Azospirillum sp. TSH100: one gene and its partner. The protein of the gene in region 2 interacts with the protein of the main gene of each other region in a pairwise test. Links are inferred from orthologs where the notes say so. Each region holds a gene or a part of one and is shown on either strand. Other genes may lie near its edges. The genes, in order: E6C72_RS10600 and E6C72_RS02490.

What was found.
Region 1: the proteins of E6C72_RS02490 (region 2) and E6C72_RS10600 interact in binary tests that used the Escherichia coli proteins (3 or more experiments, as listed by UniProt). The link is inferred for Azospirillum sp. TSH100 from one-to-one orthologs.

Annotation. Positions count from the first base shown.
Region 1 is NZ_CP039634.1:2,245,839-2,254,270, forward strand. The notes cover bases 1,825-4,709. They hold E6C72_RS10600 (single-stranded DNA-binding protein), read right to left. Parts: upstream 3,572-4,709; coding sequence 3,077-3,571; downstream 1,825-3,076. Other genes in these bases: E6C72_RS10590 (MFS transporter), read right to left, coding at 1,825-1,975; E6C72_RS10595 (LysR substrate-binding domain-containing protein), read left to right, coding at 2,106-3,008; E6C72_RS10605 (response regulator), read right to left, coding at 3,892-4,320; E6C72_RS10610 (hypothetical protein), read right to left, coding at 4,526-4,709. Outside these bases: E6C72_RS10585 (class I SAM-dependent methyltransferase), read left to right, coding at 20-784; more of E6C72_RS10590, read right to left, coding at 794-1,824; more of E6C72_RS10610, read right to left, coding at 4,710-5,269; E6C72_RS10615 (hypothetical protein), read left to right, coding at 5,574-7,274; E6C72_RS10620 (hypothetical protein), read right to left, coding at 7,410-7,964; E6C72_RS10625 (hypothetical protein), read right to left, coding at 7,961-8,432. UniProt on the Escherichia coli protein: Plays an important role in DNA replication, recombination and repair. Binds to ssDNA and to an array of partner proteins to recruit them to their sites of action during DNA metabolism. Acts as a sliding platform that migrates on DNA via reptation.
Region 2 is NZ_CP039634.1:511,913-520,464, forward strand. The notes cover bases 39-3,043. They hold E6C72_RS02490 (primosomal protein N'), read right to left. Parts: upstream 2,698-3,043; coding sequence 379-2,697; downstream 39-378. Other genes in these bases: E6C72_RS02485 (cache domain-containing protein), read right to left, coding at 39-163; fsa (fructose-6-phosphate aldolase), read left to right, coding at 2,803-3,043. Also shown: more of E6C72_RS02485, read right to left, coding at 1-38; more of fsa, read left to right, coding at 3,044-3,459; E6C72_RS02500 (DUF484 family protein), read left to right, coding at 3,477-4,199; E6C72_RS02505 (tyrosine recombinase XerC), read left to right, coding at 4,196-5,161; E6C72_RS02510 (methyl-accepting chemotaxis protein), read left to right, coding at 5,472-7,652; E6C72_RS02515 (hypothetical protein), read left to right, coding at 8,012-8,552.

The DNA of each region.
Region 1 (8,432 bases), 1.7 Mb from region 2 along the record:
CCAACAAGGACTGCCATCCATGAGCCAGAACCACCACGGCGTCGTCGCCGAGAATTACGGACCGCGCGCCGACGCCTATGTGTCCAGCGCCGTCCATTCCGGGGGGGCCGACCTGGACCAGATCGAACAGGTTCTGCATGGCCGTTCCAATGGCCGGGTGCTGGACCTGGGCTGCGGCGGCGGCCATGTCAGCTACCGCGCCGCTCCCCATGTGGCGGAGGTGATTGCCGTCGACCTGACGCCGGAGATGCTGGAGGTGGTCGGCCGCACCGCTGCGGAACGCGGCCTGACCAACATCATCACGCGGCAGGCTCCGGCTGAACGGCTGCCCTTCGAGGATGGCCATTTCGACGTGGTGCTCTGCCGCTTCACCGCCCATCACTGGCGGGACTTCGAGGCTGGTTTGCGGGAGGCCCGTCGGGTTCTGGGGCCGAATGGCATGGCGGTCTTCGTCGACTGCATCGCACCAGCCGCCGCCGTCCTGGACACCCACCTGCAGGTGGTCGAAGTGCTGCGCGATCCGTCGCACGTCCGCAACTATACGGCGGCCGAGTGGATGGCGGCGCTGGCGCGGGCGGGCTTTGCCGTCCGGTCGCTGACGCCGCGTCGCCTGCGCATGGAATTCCCGGTCTGGACCGCCCGCACCCGTACGCCGGAACTGCATGCCCAGGCCATCCGGTCGCTCCAGCGCAGCGTGGCGGCAGAGGTCCGCGCCCATTTCGATATCACCGAGGACGGCAGCTTCCTGCTCGATACGTTGACGCTGGAGGCTGATCCGGTCTAACGGGCTGGTCTAGCAGGCTGCCGGTACGGCCATCTCCCGCCGGTCGAGGGCGCCACTCGCCAGCGTCAGAACCAGACCGCCCAGCACGAAGAGACCACCGACCCACGGTGTGGCGCCAAGGCCGAGCGGGGAGGACACCACCTGTCCGCCAAAGAAGGCGCCCGCCGCAATGCCCAGGTTGAAGGCGGCAATGTTCAACGCCGACGCCACATCCACCGCCCCCGGCGCATGGCGCTGCGCCAGTTGGACGACATAGAGCTGGAGCCCCGGGACATTGGCGAAGGCCAGCGCCCCCATGCCGGCCAGCGTGACCAGTGCCGGAACCTTGGCGTCGGCGGTGAAGGTGAAGACGATCAGAACCAGGGCCTGCAAGGCGAACAGCCATGCCAGCGCCCGCACCGGACGTCGGTTGGCGAGACGGCCGCCGATGATGTTGCCGACGGCGATGGCGGCTCCGTACAGCACCAGAACGAGGCTGACGGTCGAGTTCGAGAATCCGGTGATCGTCTCAAGGATCGGCGCCAGGAAGGTGAAGGCGACGAACGTGCCTCCATATCCCAGCGCCGTGATGGCGAACGCCAGCAGAAGCCGCGGCTTGGTCAATACGCCGACCTGCGCCCCCAGTCCGGCGGCCGGCGGCTGGCTGAGCCGCGGCGGCACCAGTGCGGCAACGCCCAGCCCGCCGACCACGCCCAGCGCCGACACCGCCAGAAAGGTGGCGCGCCAGCCGAAGGTCTGGCCGATCCAGGTGCCCAGCGGTACGCCGGTGACGATGGCGATGGTCAGGCCGGAGAACATCATGGCGATGGCCGAGGCGCGCTTGTCCTCCGGCACCAGATCGGCGGCGATGGTCGAGCCGACCGAGAAGAAGACGCCATGGGCGAAGGCGCTCAGCACCCGTGCGACCAGCAGCGTCTCGTAATTGGGGCTGACGCCGGCCAGCAGGTTGCCGATGACGAACACGCCCATCAAGCCCAGCAGCAGCGGCTTGCGTGGAAGCCGGCCGGTCAGCGCGGTCAGGATCGGTGCCCCAAAGGTGACACCCAGTGCATAGACGCTGACCACCATGCCGGCCAGCGGCAGGCTGACGTTCAGATCGCTCGCTACGGTGGGAAGCAGGCCGACGATCACGAACTCCGTCGTCCCGATCGCATAGGCGCTGATTGCCAGCGCCAGCAGTGCGAGAGGCATCTCGAAACTCTCCATATCTGGAATGGCTGTGCTGGAGAGACGATGTGCGCCATAAGGTCAGAAACGGGAATGCCCGCGCTGTTCCGATGATTTTGTCATTGAAAGACAAGGCTGAGACGGAGATGCCGGTATGAGCGATGCACGCGCCTGGGAAATGCGGGTTTTCCTCCGGGTTGCCGCCCAGGGCAGCTTCAGTGCGGCAGGGCGCGATGTCGGCATGACGCCGTCATCCACCGCGAAGCTGGTCGGGCGGCTGGAGGAGCGGCTTGGTGTGCGGCTGGTCGAACGGTCCACCCGGAAGTTGCGCCTGACTGCGGAGGGGGAGCTTTACCGGGAACGGGCCGCAAGCCTGTTGGGCGAGATGGACGCATTGGATGCGGAGATCGCCGGCGGGGCCCGTGCGCCGACCGGCCTGATCCGGGCCAATGCCTCTGTACCGTTCGGCCAGCATTGCCTGTTGCCTTTGTTGCCCGATTTCCTGCGCGACCATCCCGGCATCACGATGGACGTGACGATGACCGACGAGGTGGTGGATCTCTACGCTGCGCGTGTCGACGTCGCGTTCCGCGCCGGGCCGTTGAGCGATTCTGCCCTGCTGGCGCAGAGGCTGGGCGTCGTTCGGCGCGTGATCGTCGCCTCTCCCGCTTATCTGGACCGAAAGGGCGTGCCGATCACCGCCGCGGATCTGGAAGCGCATGATTGTCTTGGCTTCAACTTCCGCCGCGCAGCCGCAGTCTGGCCGTTGAAGTCCGGCGGACGGCTGGTGGATCGTGAGGTGCCGACCCGTGTCCTTGCGAACAATGGCGAGACGGTACGCCATTTGGCGCTGCTGGGCCTGGGGCTGGCGCGGCTTGCGGAATATCATGTCCGCGACGACTTGCGCGCGGGGCGCCTGGTGGCGGTGCTGGAGGACACCTTGGTCGATACCGAGGAAATGCACGCCGTCTACACCGGACGCGATCGGGCGCCGCGCCGGGTCCGCGCCTTCCTCGACCATATGGCTCCGCGCATGCGGGCGATGCTGGCCGGCTGACAGCAAAATCAAAAAAATCGGCCGGATGACGGGCATCCGGCCGATGGAACTCACTGTTGTGGCTTGCCTCAGAAGGGGATCTCGTCGTCGAGATCCTCATGACGCGGCGGAGCGCCACCACCACCACGGTTGCCGCCCGACGAGCCGCCGCCGTAGTTCCCACCACCGCTGCCGCCACCATAGCCGCCGCTGCTTCCGCCGCCACGTGATTCGTAGCCGCCACCGCCGCCGTAGCTTCCGCCGCCGCCCTCTTCACGGGCGCCGCCGGTAAAGTCGATCTCGGCCACGCGGACCGACAGGCCCGCACCACGGGTACCATCGCGCTTTTCATACTCGCGCAGGGTCACTTCGCCCGAAACGACGACGCTCTTGCCCTTGGTCAGGTGCGGCGCGAGCGACTCGGCGCGGCGGCCCCAGATCGAACAATCGACCCACTGGGTCGTCTTGCGATCGCCAAAGCCGACATCGTTGGCAACGCGGAAGCCAAGCACCTTTTCGCCGCTCTGGGTCGTGCGCAATTCGCCGTCCGCGCCCAGGCGTCCCGTAAACGTCCAAACATTCATCGCTCGTTGCTCCTAAGCGCGAGTGTCCCAGCATCCATGCCGACCCATCAGGATGCCCGGCAGAGGCACCCAGATGCCGAGGGTTCCCATTCGCAGGGCCGGCTGTTCAATGGCGACCATCCCCCCGGTCACGCGCAACGAAGCACGAGGGACCGACGCTGGTCAACCGCCGTCGGACATGCTCCGGCGATGTCCGGACCGGCGCACTCGCCCTGCCGTTCCGCACCAGAACACTCCATGAACAAATATAGCAGAGGAACAGGCTTGGGAAAACCAAATCCTTTGGCGTAGGGCCGGAACCCCACTCCTCCCGATGCCGGTCAGCGCAGGCGGCGCGCCGCCAGATCCAGGGCGATCTTCAACTGGGAATGGGAGAACGGCTTGTGCACCACGCCGAGCGGATAGGTCTCGGTGATGCGGGCCATGGTGCCGTGATCGCTGTTTCCGGACAGGAAGATGGAGCGCAGGCCATGGTGCAGGTTCAAACGCCGCGCAACCGCTATGCCGTCCCCGCCGCCCAACCGCACGTCGGTCAGCGCCAGATCCGGACGTTCGCGCAGGGCAAGGTCGACCGCCTCGCTTTCCGTCTGCGCAATTCCGCAGATGCTGTGCCCAAGGTCCGCGATCAGCACCGACAATGCGTCGGCGATGCCGGGATCATGCTCCACCAGGATCACGCGCAACGGCTGCCCGGGTGTGCGGCTGCGGTGGGGCATATGCGGTTTGGCGATGCTGTCGATCCGGAGCATGTGACCGACCTCGGGCGTTCAGACTGTTGTGCAGGAAACGGCGAATTTTGGTAAAAATATATTTGCTGATATGCCGTTTGTATTAGAACTGCTCCGAATTTGCAAGCTCAATCGTTCAGATTCTGACCTTTTCGTCCGGACGAACACAGGAGTTCGTACCCGAGTCGCGGTGCGCCCGGCTGCCGATCACTTTTGTTTACCGAAGTCAGCGGCCAGCCGGTCCCAGCCAGTTGATCCCGCCTGTGGGACGCTGACCGCCGGTGCCATTGGCCCGCACTGTCGCGGCACGGGACGGCGGCGGTGCCGGTACCGGTTCGCTGGCAAGCCAGGACGCCTGTCCGTCCACCGCACGTCCAGGTACCGATGGTGAGGTGGATTGGAATGGACTTGTTGGCGCCGTGGACGGGGAAAGGGGCAGCGGTGACGGCATGGGCGGAGCCGGCACCGCCAGCACCGGCTGTGGAGGAGGAGCCGGCCTTTCGGCTGCGCGCGGTGGTCGAGAATTGAGCCGAACCGCCTCGTTGCCGGAATCCGGCGCGTCGCCATCGTCTCCGCTGTCGGGCTCCCCGTCCCAGTCCAGCGATTCCAAATCCGGCGATTCCCAGGCTGGCGCGGCAGGCTGGCGCAGACGCCGCGAGTCGGCGGCCCCCAGCCAGGACGGACGCTCATCATCCGACAGCGGGCCTGTCTGGGTGTTCAACTGGCGGGCCTGCTCACGAATATCCAGCAGAGTGGTGACCGCCAGTTGAAGCAGCGGCGCCAGCACCATCGGGTCGGCCATTTCCTCCGCGGTCAGCGCGGCGAAACGGTCACGCACGGTTTCCACCGCCTGCTCGACACTGTCGCGCAGTGCGCCGGCTTCATGCGCAAGCCGTTCCAAATCTTCCCGCAGGGCCGATATCTCGCACGCCTGCCGCAACTCGTGAAAGCCGATGCCCGCCCCTGCCAAGGGTGCGGGTCGCCGGTCCCGTGACGAACCAAAATCGTGAGGCATCCTGGCCTTACCCCGGTTCCAAGCCCAGCCTGATGAAGACGCCCGACCTGTCGGAAACGGCGGCGCCCTTTTCCCGTATGGTAACCATGGCAACCCGCGCGACCGATGGGCGGTTCCAAAAGCCATCATCATGATGCCATCTGCCATCATGGCGTCGTCTGGCGGAACGTCGGCGAAGTCGCCCGGCGTTACGAGATGATCCCCAATCGGGCAACGATGTTTAGCGCCGTTGATGTCGTTTGGAAACCGTTTGCGCGTGATGGCCGCTTGTACTATTTTTTCGGCCACAGGGGAATGGATTCCTTGCAATCCAAACATCCGGGCGCTTCCCCGCCGCCGTTTCATCTTGCCGGAATCCCATACGGTGTCGATCGACCGCTCGGAACTTGAACGGCTCCTTGCCGATCGCCCGGCTGGCAACCGCAGCGCCATGCAGGCGGTGCGCGAAAGCTATGCCGATATCGGGCTGATGCGCGAACGTGGCCTGTCCTGGGCCGAAATCTCAGACCTGCTGGCCAAGCTGGGCGTGACCGCCCGCGACAATCAGCCGATTTCCCCCGTCACTTTGCGGTCCGCTTTCTTCCTCGTCGGGAACGAGGGCCGTGGCGAAGCCGCCGGCGACCATTCCGCTGCCGCCGCCCTTCCCGCTGAAACGCTGGCCGCTGTCCATCAAGCCGCGCTGTCCGCCGGCCAGAAGGATGAGGCGGATGAGGATGAGTCACCCGACTCCGGCGCCGTTGCGGCGGTCGTGGCCACGGTCGGCGATACGGAACCGCCGGCGGAAGCCGCCGGGGATGCCGGTGACGACGCTGTCGACGAAGCCGCTGCGGATGCCGTGCCGGCCGCCATCGCCGACGAACCGACGATGGAAGCCTCGGCATCTGGCGGCGGCAGCGAAACGGTCGTCCCTGCCCTTGACCTGCTTGTCCCGGACCTGCTTGCCCCGGCAACCATGGCCGCCGAAGACGGATCGGCAGAGAGTGGTGCCGGGGAGGCCCCCGAGGCGCAGCAAACGTCTCCCCAACCCGCAATGACCGAGCCGGCCGTGCCGCCGGCTTCCCACCAGACGTCCACGGCGGTTGCGCGGGGCACCGGCTCTCCTGTATCCCAGCCGATGCCTCCCACGATGACCCAAGACGATTCAACAAACGCATACTGGAAAGGCGATCGCATGCTGGGCACGATCTTCGTCCTCAATGACCGCGGCGGCGTCGGCAAGACGCTGCTGTCCCATCACCTGATGGCGACCGCCATGCTGGAAGGCCTGCAACTGAAGGTCGTCGAGTACGAGGTGAACGAGCGTCTGGCCCGCCTGTTCGGCCCGGATGTGGTCGAACACCGCCGCATCACCCAGGACTTCATGAACATGATGGGCTCGGGCGACGGCTTCTACGAGTTCTGGGACCTGATCGGGCCGGAACTGCAGCGCGGCGGCCGCCTGTATGATTTCGGCGGGAATATTTCGCAGTGGTTCTTCAACTGGGCCGAGGTGTCGGGCTTCGACTATTACGTTGGCGACGGCGAACGTCTGACCTTCATGGTTCCGGTCACGGTCGACCTCGCGTCGCTGTCCACCGGCATGACGACGCTGGAACGCGTGGCGACCATCGCCCCGAAGGCCAAGCGCGTGCTGGTGGAAAACGGCTTCTCCGGCCCGTTCTCGCAGTTGGAAGACAGCCAGTACGCCCGCCGCAAGGCAGAGATGGTGGAGCGCGAGGGCCTGCAGGTCATCTCCATGTCGCCCTGCACCGCCCCGGCCTGGGCACGCCTGACCGGTCACCGGCTGGATCAGGTTGCGACGATGACGCGCGAGGATCTGGTGAAGCTGGGCATGACCCCGCCGGTCGCCTCGCGCTCGCTGATCATCATCCACGAGTGGCTGCGCAACATGCGCCAGGCGCTGTCGCCCTATCTGCACGACGCCTTCCGCCAGACCCAGACCGCCGCCAAGGCGCGCTGACGTCGTCGCGGCCAGTTTTCAGGGACGTTCTAAAAAACCCTTCTTCCCCGGTGGGAGAAGGGTTTTTCATGCCTGGATTGGATCACGCAAGATCGGAATCGATTTGAAGCGCCTATCCGATCCCCGCACATAGGCTTAAGCGGCGCTGCGCGCCGCGTTCGCGGTGTAGAGGTCTTCCTTCACCGGCGCCACCGACCGCACCTGATAGCCGGGCCGGGCGCTGAACCGTCGGGTGGCCCGTTCGGCGGCCTCTCGGTCTGATTCCGCCCAGACCAGATAGTCGCGTCCGCGTGCCCATTCGACGGCAAGCGGATGGGCGGCATCGATCTCGCCGATCTGCTGATTCACCACTGTGACAAGCCATTCCTTGTCGCCAGGATTGCGCCGGTCGGTCAGGATCAGGATCTGCGGACGTCGTTTCGACTGCGCTTCGGTCAGGCGCTGCTGCACCTCCATCTGCTTCTTGCGCAGTTCGACCATCTCCTTGGTCAGTTCCTCGATCTCGGCATGGAGGCTTTCCTCCTCGCGATGCAGGCGGTGGATGGTGGCATCCAGCTTGTCGAGGTTGTTGCGAACCCCACGGACGCGCTGGCGTGCCTGCGATACCCGCTGCTCCACGGTCATCAGAATGTTGCCGAGCCAGGCACCGATCGCGATGATCGCCAGGACGATGATGAAGTTGATCATCATGTGGCGGCACCCGCCTTCGCCCGTGCCGTGGCGGGAGGTGTGGGCACACCCTTGCCGCCCCCGCCCTTGCCGCCAGCCTTCGCATCGCCGCGCATGAACGACTTCTGGAAGCCGAGTTTGAACGGGAAGGCCACATCGCACATCTGCTTGGCCTCATCGAAGCTGGACGCCCAGACCTCGGCCACATTGGTGCAGCGCCAGATGGGATTCACCTGCGCCCGTTCGCCGGCGGCGCGCGCGGCGGCAGACGCCTTCTCCTGGGTTACGGTGGCGACGAACTTCATCAGTCCGGCCTGCGGATCACCGACCTCGTGAACGAACATCGGCGGCTGGTCGGCAAGATCGCGGATCAGCTTTTCGGCCTTGCGGATGTCGCTCTCCAGCCGGTTACGGTCGGAAAACTGGCTGTTGCGGCGCTGAACCAGATGATTGACGCGGTTCTGAAGCTCCTGCGCCTCGGCATGCAGC
Region 2 (8,552 bases):
GGGCCCGGTCGATCATGGTCAGCGCTTCGGCATCGGTGCCGCGGGTGCGGGCCGGGGCGCCGGCGGCGAAGGCGATGACCACCAGCAGCAGAAGGACCGGCAGCACGGTCAGCAGCGTTTGCCGCTGAACACGCAGACGAAGCTTGGAGATCACGCCGACCATCAGCCAGAACCTGTGCCTATGGATGTTTGGGTCCGTTGGCTCGGACCCGGGAGGGATGTTTCGGTTCGGAACCATCCTGGCCGTGGTAATACCATGCCCCACATCACGCAATGGGCCAAACGTCACAGGTGCCATGTCTGACCGGCCCGGCGACCGGATCGTGTCAATTCGCCGCAGCCTGCCCGGTCCAAGCCAAAGCCTTTGAAGGAAGCTGCCTACAGGAAGCTGTAGGGGTCCACGTCGATCTGGACGCGGATGGCCGGCGGGATCTCCACCTTGTCCAGCCATTCGGCGATCAGCGGCTGCACCTGGGTGCTGCGCGGCGCCTTCAGCAGCAGGCGGCGGCGGTGCCGCCCGCGCAGCAGGGCAAGCGGCGCCGGGGCCGGCCCCAGCACATGGACCGTGTCGCTGCGCGGCGCCGCTCGGCCGAGCGCCATCGCCACCCGTTCGACCAGGGTCGGATCCTCGCCCGACACGATCAGCGCCGCCAGCCGCCCGAAGGGCGGCATGCCGGCCTCCAGCCGCATCTCCGCCTCCAGCTGGTAGAAGCCGTCGCGGTCGCCGGCGGCCAGCGCCTGCATCACCGGATGCTCGGGCATGAAGGTCTGCAGCATCACCCGCCCCGGCCGCTCGCCGCGACCGGCGCGCCCGGCCACCTGATGCAGCAGTTGGTAGGTGCGCTCCGCCGCCCGCAGGTCGCCACCGTTCAGACCCAGATCGGCGTCGACCACCCCCACCAGGGTCAGCATCGGGAAATGGTGGCCCTTCGCCATCACCTGGGTGCCGATGATGATGTCCAGCTCGTGCCGGCCGATGCTCTCCACCATCTCCTGGATGGCGCGCGGGCCATGCAGGGTGTCGGACGCCATGATGGCGGCGCGGGCGTCGGGGAACAGCTCCGCCACCTCCTCGGCGATGCGCTCCACCCCGGGACCGCAGGCGGCCATGGCGCCCTCCTCGCCGCATTCCGGGCAGGCATGCGGCAAGGGCTGCTGCAGGCCGCAATGGTGGCATTGCAGCTTGCGGGCGAGCCGGTGCTCGACCAGCCAAGCCGTGCAGTTCGGGCATTGCATGCGGTGGCCGCAGGCGCGGCACAAGGTCAGCGGGGCATAGCCGCGGCGGTTCAGGAACAGCATCGCCTGCTCGCCGCCGGCCAGCGTGTCGGTCAGCGCCTGTCGCAGGCTGGGCGCCAGCCAGTGCCGGGCCGGCGGGCGGTCGCGCCGCAGGTCGACCAGTTCCACGTCGGGCAGCACGGCGCCGCCATGGCGGGACGGCAGCTCGATCCGGGCATAACGGTGGCTGTCGGCATTGACCTTGGTCTCCAGCGACGGCGTGGCGGAGACCAGGACGATGGGCAGTCCGCCCAGATGCGCCCGCGCCACCGCCATGTCGCGGGCGTGGTAGATCGCGCCCTCCTCCTGCTTGTAGGCGGAGTCGTGCTCCTCGTCGACGACGATGACGCCCAGATCGGGATAGGGCAGGAACAGCGCCGAGCGCGCCCCCACCACGACCGGCACCTCGCCCTTCGACACCGCGCGCCAGGTGTCGCGGCGCTGCGCCCCTGTCAGTTCGGAATGCCATTCCGCCGGCGGCGCGCCGAAGCGCCGGGCGAAGCGGTCGAGCCACTGGGCCGACAGCGCGATCTCCGGCAGCAGAACCAGAGCCTGCTTGCCCTGCTCCAGCGCCGCCGAGATCGCCTCGTAATAGACCTCCGTCTTGCCCGATCCGGTGACTCCGTCGAGCAGGACGGTGGAGTAGCGCCCCGACGCCACCCGCCCGCGCAGGTCGTCGGCCGCCGCCCGCTGGTTGGTCGACAGGGTGGGACCGGGCCGCCGCCAGTCCGGCCGGCCGAGGCGTGTCGGCTGAAGCAGCATCGGCTCCAGCAGCCCGGCCTCCGCCAGCCCGCGCACCACGGTGATGCCGCAGCCGGCCTCCTCCGCCAGCTCCGCGGGCGTGCGGGGAGGCCCATCCTCCAGCAGCGCCAGGATACGCTTACGCGGGTCGGTCATCTTGAAGCCGGGCGGCGGCTCCGCGTCATGCTTGCGCAGATAGGCCAGCATCGGCTTCGGCGGCTCCAGCGCGGACGGCACGCTGACCGCCATGCGCAGGACGAAGCCCGGCGGCGTCATGGTGTAGGCGGCGACCCATTCGACGAAGCGGCGGCCGACCCCGGTCATCGGCGGCACCTCGAACCGGCGCATCACCGGCTTGAGCCGGCCGGACTCGAGCGCCCCGGCGCCGGGGCCCCAGACGACGCCGATCACCCGGCGCGGCCCCAGCGGCACTTCGACGAAATCGCCGGGAACCAGTTCCATGCCGTCCGGCACGCGGTAGTCGTAGGCCTCGCGCAGTGGCAGCGGCAGCAGGACGGCGACGCGGCGGTCGGACCCGTGACGCTGCGGCTTTTCCGGCAAATCTGCGGAATTGCCCCTGGAATCGGCTGCGGAATCGCCTTCGGGCTGCCCCGTTTCGGGCGCGTCCCCAAGAAGATCCCCCTGGAAGCCCGGGGCGGAACTGGCGGAAGTCGAACGCATCGGCTAGAGTGGCCTCATGTCCCGGGCACCGGGCGGGACGGCGCGTCGGTCAGCTTTCCGGCGCGGCCGGTTCCGGTCAACATCAGCAAGCATGGACCCTTCGTCATGAAGTTCTTCGTCGACACCGCCGACATCGCCGAGATCCGCGATCTGGCCGATACCGGTCTGCTGGACGGTGTTACCACCAACCCCTCCCTGATCGCCAAGTCCGGCCGCAAGTTCCTCGACCTCGTGGCGGAGATTTGCGACGTCGTCAACGGTCCGGTCAGCGCCGAGGTGGCGTCCACCGACTTCGAGACCATGCTTGCCGAGGCCCACAAGATCGCCAAGATCTCGCACCGCGTCGCGGTGAAGGTGCCGCTGACCCCGGCCGGCCTGAAGGTCTGCAAGATCATCTCGTCCGAAGGGACGATGGTCAACGTCACGCTGTGCTTCTCCCCCGCCCAGGCGATCCTGGCGGCCAAGGCCGGCGCCAGCTTCGTGTCTCCCTTCGTCGGCCGCCTGGACGACATCGGCCAGGACGGCATGGGCATCATCACCGACATCTGTGAGATCTATCGCAACTACGACGCCTTCAAGACCGAGGTGCTGGTGGCGTCGATCCGCAACCCGATGCACATCGTCAAGGCCGCCCGCCTGGGCGCCCATGTCGTGACCGCCCCGGCGTCGGTGCTGAAGCAGCTGTTCAACCACCCGCTGACCGACAAGGGTCTCGCCCAGTTCGTCGAGGACTGGAAGAAGACCGGCCAGTCGATCCTGTAAGGCGGGCCGGAGCGATCATGGCCGACTGGGGCCGCGAACCGGGCCACACACCGCGACAGGCGTCGGCGCTCTCTTCGGAGGATGTGCGCGCCTATCTGCGGACCCACCCGGACTTCCTGGCCCAGAATGCCGATCTGGTCCACCACCTGACCCCGCCGTCGGTCGACCGCGGGCGGGGGGTGGTGGACCTCCAGGCCTTCATGGTTGACCGGCTGCGCGCCGAGGTCCGCACCCTCAAGGACCAGCAGCGCGAGCTGATCGGCACCAGCCGGGCCAACCTGAACAGCCAGAACCGCATCCATGCCGCGGTGCTTTTCCTGCTCGACGCCCAGAGCTTCGAGCAGCTGATCCAGACCATCACCACCGACCTCGCGGTCCTTCTCGACCTCGACGTCGCCTGTCTGGTCATCGAATCCAACGGCACCGACATTCCCCATGTCCACCGCTCCGGCGTGCGGGTGGTGGAGCCGGGCGCCATAGCCGACCGGCTGGGGCGCGCCGACGTGGTGCTGAACACCGACATCCAGGGCGATCCCGAGATCTACGGCCCCGGCGCCGGCCTCGTCCGCTCGGAGGCGCTGATCCGCATCCAGGTCTCCAGCGAGACGCCCGACGGCCTGCTCGCCTTCGGCAGCCGCGAACCCGACACCTTCCACAGCGGCCAGGGCACCGAACTGGTCGGTTTCCTCGCCCGCGTCATCGAGCGGGTGATCCGCGGCTGGCTGGAGCTGCCGGCGTGACCGAGCCAGTTCCCATTGCTCCAGGTTTGGGTTTTTCCGCCAGGCCCGACGTCCAGGACGTGCTGGCCCACTGGCGGCGTTGGATGGAGAGCGAGAAGGCGGTCTCCCCTCACACCCTGTCGGCCTACACCGCCGACGTGGGCGAGTTCCTGCGCTTCCTCACCGAGTTCCGCGGCGGCTCGCCGCCCTCGCTGAACGATCTGGGCGACCTGAAGGCGGCTGATTTCCGCGCCTGGATGTCCAGGCTGGCGATGGACGGGCTGGTCGGCGCCAGCCGGGCCCGCAAGCTGGCGGCGGTGCGCAACCTGTTCCGCTGGCTGGACCGCAGCGGCCGGCTGCACAATCCCGCCATCGCCACCCTGGCCACGCCGAAGGTCAAGCGCCCGGCCCCGCGCCCATTGACGGAAATCGACGCCGACCGCCTGCTGGAGGAGGCCGAGCGCGACCGCGAGGAGCCCTGGATCGGCAAGCGCGACCGTGCCCTGTTCACCCTGCTCTATGGCTGCGGCCTGCGCATTTCCGAGGCGCTGGGCCTGGCGCGCAAGGATGCGCCGCTGGGCGACACGTTGCGGGTCACCGGCAAGGGCCGCAAGGACCGCGTGATCCCCGTCCTGCCGGCGGTGACGGAGGCGGTGCGCGCCTATATCGACAGCTGCCCCTTCACGCTGGCGCCAGACGGCCCGCTGTTCGTCGGCACCCGCGGCGGCCGGCTGAACGCCAGCGTCGCCCAGCACCAGATGCAGAAGCTGCGCGCCCTCATGGGCATGCCGGACAGCGCCACCCCGCATGCCCTGCGGCATAGTTTCGCGACCCACCTTTTGGCGGACGGCGGCGACCTGCGCGCCATCCAGGATCTGCTCGGCCACGCGTCGCTGTCGACCACTCAGCGTTACACGGACGTCGAAAACGAACAGCTGATGAACGTGTACCGCAACGCCCATCCCCGGGCGCGCAAGGGCTGACGGAAACCAGTTCCCCCAATCACACAATACATAACAGGGTATTCACGCTGTCCGATTTCATGACAGGCTGGTGATACCCTCGCTTACCGGATGCGACGTGGCGGAATTTGGATTATAAACACGCAATCAAAATTCATTTTCCACTTCAAAAGCAACTGGTATATCTGTTTACAGACTTCTCCAAACTAACATCAGACGTCATACTTTAGGTGCAAAGACCAGAGATGGACCCCTATTGGTCGTTTACGCTTCGTTAATCAGCAAAATCCAAAGCTTCCTCCGTCGCAAGAGTTAATCGGGGGAAGTCGTCATGCAAATAAAGTCTATCCAGTCAAAAATTGCGATGCTGTCGGGGTTCTGCCTTGCCGGCACCGTTGCCGTGCTGGTCGGGTTCGCCGTCCTGTCGACGCGCTCCAGCAACGAGTTCGTTACCGGGAACGTCGAACGCATCCTCGAAAGCAAGACGACGGAGTCCCTGCAGAATCTCGCGGCGACCCAGGCCGGCCTGCTGCGGTCGGAATTCGACACCGCGTTGAACGCGGCGCGGACGATGGCGAACAGCTTCTCCAGCCTTGCCGACGACGGCTTGCCCGGCAATGTGCCTGCTGAAAGGCGGCGTGAGGCGTTCAACGGCGTGCTGCTGTCGGTCCTGAAGCAGAACCCGCTGTTCAACGGTACCTATTCGGCCTGGGAGCCCGACGCGCTCGACGGCCGGGACGAGGAGTTCCGCAACCGCCGCGAAACCGGCACCGACGCCACCGGCCGCTTCATCCCCTATTGGAACCGCGACCAGAACGGCCGCATCGCCATGCAGCCGCTGGTCGAGTACGACAGCCGCGACCGTCATCCCAACGGCGTCATGAAGGGCGGCTGGTACATCGGCCCGCAGGAGAACGGACGCGAAAGCGTGCTCGACCCCCTGCCCTACATCGTGCAGGGCAAGCAGGTGTTCCTGGCGACCCTGTCGGTGCCGGTTGTCATCGGCGGCAAGTTCCGCGGCGTGGCCGGCGCCGACTTCAACCTCGATTTCGTGCAGCAGCTGTCGACCAAGGTCAGCGCCGCCGTCTTCAACGGCCGCAGCCAGGTGGTCATCATCAGCAACATGGGTCTGATCGTCGCCCACAGCGCGCGGCCCGACCTGATCGGCCAGTCGATCTCCACCTTCGACAGCTCCTGGCAGGCCGATCTGGCGGGTGTCCAGGCCGGCAAGCCGCATGTCGACATCGACTCCTCCACCAACATGCTGCGCAGCTTCGCGCCCATCACGCTCGGCAACACCGAGAAGCCGTGGGCCGTGCTGGTCCAGGTGCCGAAGGACATCGTGCTGGCCGACGGCATGGCGCTCTCCACGGAAATGGGTGAGCGTGCCAACTCCAACATCCTGTGGCAGGTCACGGTCGGCGCGCTGGTCGCGCTGGGCGCCGTGGCGATCATGTGGGTGGTGGCCGGCGGCGTCGCCCGGCCGATCCGCGCCAGCGTCTCCTTCGCCGAAGGCATCGCCGCCGGCCGCTTCGACCAGACGCTGGACATCCGGCAGGCCGACGAGGTCGGCGCGCTGGCCGATGCCCTGCGCAAGATGATGGCCGACCTGAAGCGGATGATCGACCAGCGGGCCGAGGATCAGGCCAAGGCCGACGCCGAACGCCGCAAGGCCATGCTGCAACTCGCCGACAATCTGGAAGCCCAGGTGATGAATGTGGTGGACGGCGTCGACCGCGCCGCCCAGTCGATGACGGGCACCGCCCAGACCATGACCGCCACCGCGACCCAGACCAGCCAGCAGGCCGGCGTGGTCGCCAACGCCTCCGAGGATGCCAGCAGCAACGTGCAGACCGTCGCCAGCGCCACCGAGGAGCTGTCGGCCTCGATCCAGGAGATCGGTCAGCGCGTCAACCGCTCCGCCCAGATCGCCCGCGAGGCGGTGGAAGCGGCCCAGCAGGCCAACGGCCAGGTTCTCAGCCTGACCGCGGCGGCCGAGAAGATCGGCACGGTGGTGCAGCTGATCCAGGACATCGCCAGCCAGACCAACCTGCTGGCGCTGAACGCCACCATCGAGGCGGCCCGCGCCGGTGAGGCGGGCAAGGGCTTCGCCGTGGTGGCGCAGGAGGTGAAGAGCCTCGCCAGCCAGACCGCCCGTGCGACGGAGGACATCGCCAGCCATGTCAGCGGCATGCAGCGCGTGACCGAGGAGACGGCCGGCGCGATCAAGGGCATCGGCGGCATCATCGCCCAGATCGACGAGATCTCCACCGCCATCGCCGCCGCGGTGGAGGAACAGGGCTCCGCCACCGCCGAGATCGCCCGCAACGTCCAGCAGGCGGCCAGCGGCACCCAGGAGGTGACCAAGACCATCGCCGACGTCCGTGTCGCCGCCGTCGAGGCCGGCCATTCCGCCGAGAACGTCCTGACGGTGTCGGGCCAGCTCGCCAACGACGCCGGCCGCCTGCGCAACGCGGTGAACGGCTTCCTGTCGACCATCCGCGCCGCCTGACGGGCTAGCCATCGCTCAAAAGCGAAAGCCTTCTCCGTCAGCCGATGGGGAAGGTCTTTTGCGTTAGAAACCTTGGAGTCTACGGATGAGATATGCAGCGCGTGATCATCCGCCCCTCGCGCCACTTCCCGTTCCACAGTCCGACGTTATACGGAAGTGAAAAAGCCGCCGCTAACGAGCGCTTATTGCAACGGCCACCATTGAAGGCGCAAGGGGTTATCCGGCAACCCGAAACATGAGACCAAACTCTCTGATTATGCGTTCACAACGTCATGTCACATATTTTTAGTTGAATATCGATTGGGCGCGCGATATTTTTCTTTCATTCAAAATTCCAAAGCCATCGGAAGAATTCAATCATGTCGTCTCTTGCAACAAGATATCAGGTATTTGTCGCTTACGCATACTCGCTATATCCAAAAGAAGACTACAGAAAGGTTTTCACTGAAATCGAAGCAAATTATCCAGTCAGCTTTATATTTGCCGATGAAAAAATAACCAATATGCATATTATGCAGAAAATCATTAGCTACATAAAGTCATCAACTTTTTCTGTTTTTGATATTTCAGGATGGAATGCAAACGTCACTCTTGAGCTAGGGTTTGCAATGGCAACCAGCGAGAACTGGTATATCGCTCATAATCCAAAGCACACTCCAACAGAAGAGGTCCCATCTGACATTCGGGGCATAGACAGAATACAGTATACATCTCTGACTGAATTAGCCGGGAAACTCTTAGCGTTAATGGACCAGCGATTCCCAAAAATTACTCCTCGCGGCAATATCAGCGACCACATCGAATCAATGCAGACAGATTTAATTACTCTTCTACGTCGATCTCCTGGCATGAAAATTGCCGAAATTGCGGACATTTTGAAGGTTGATGTTAAACTGGCTC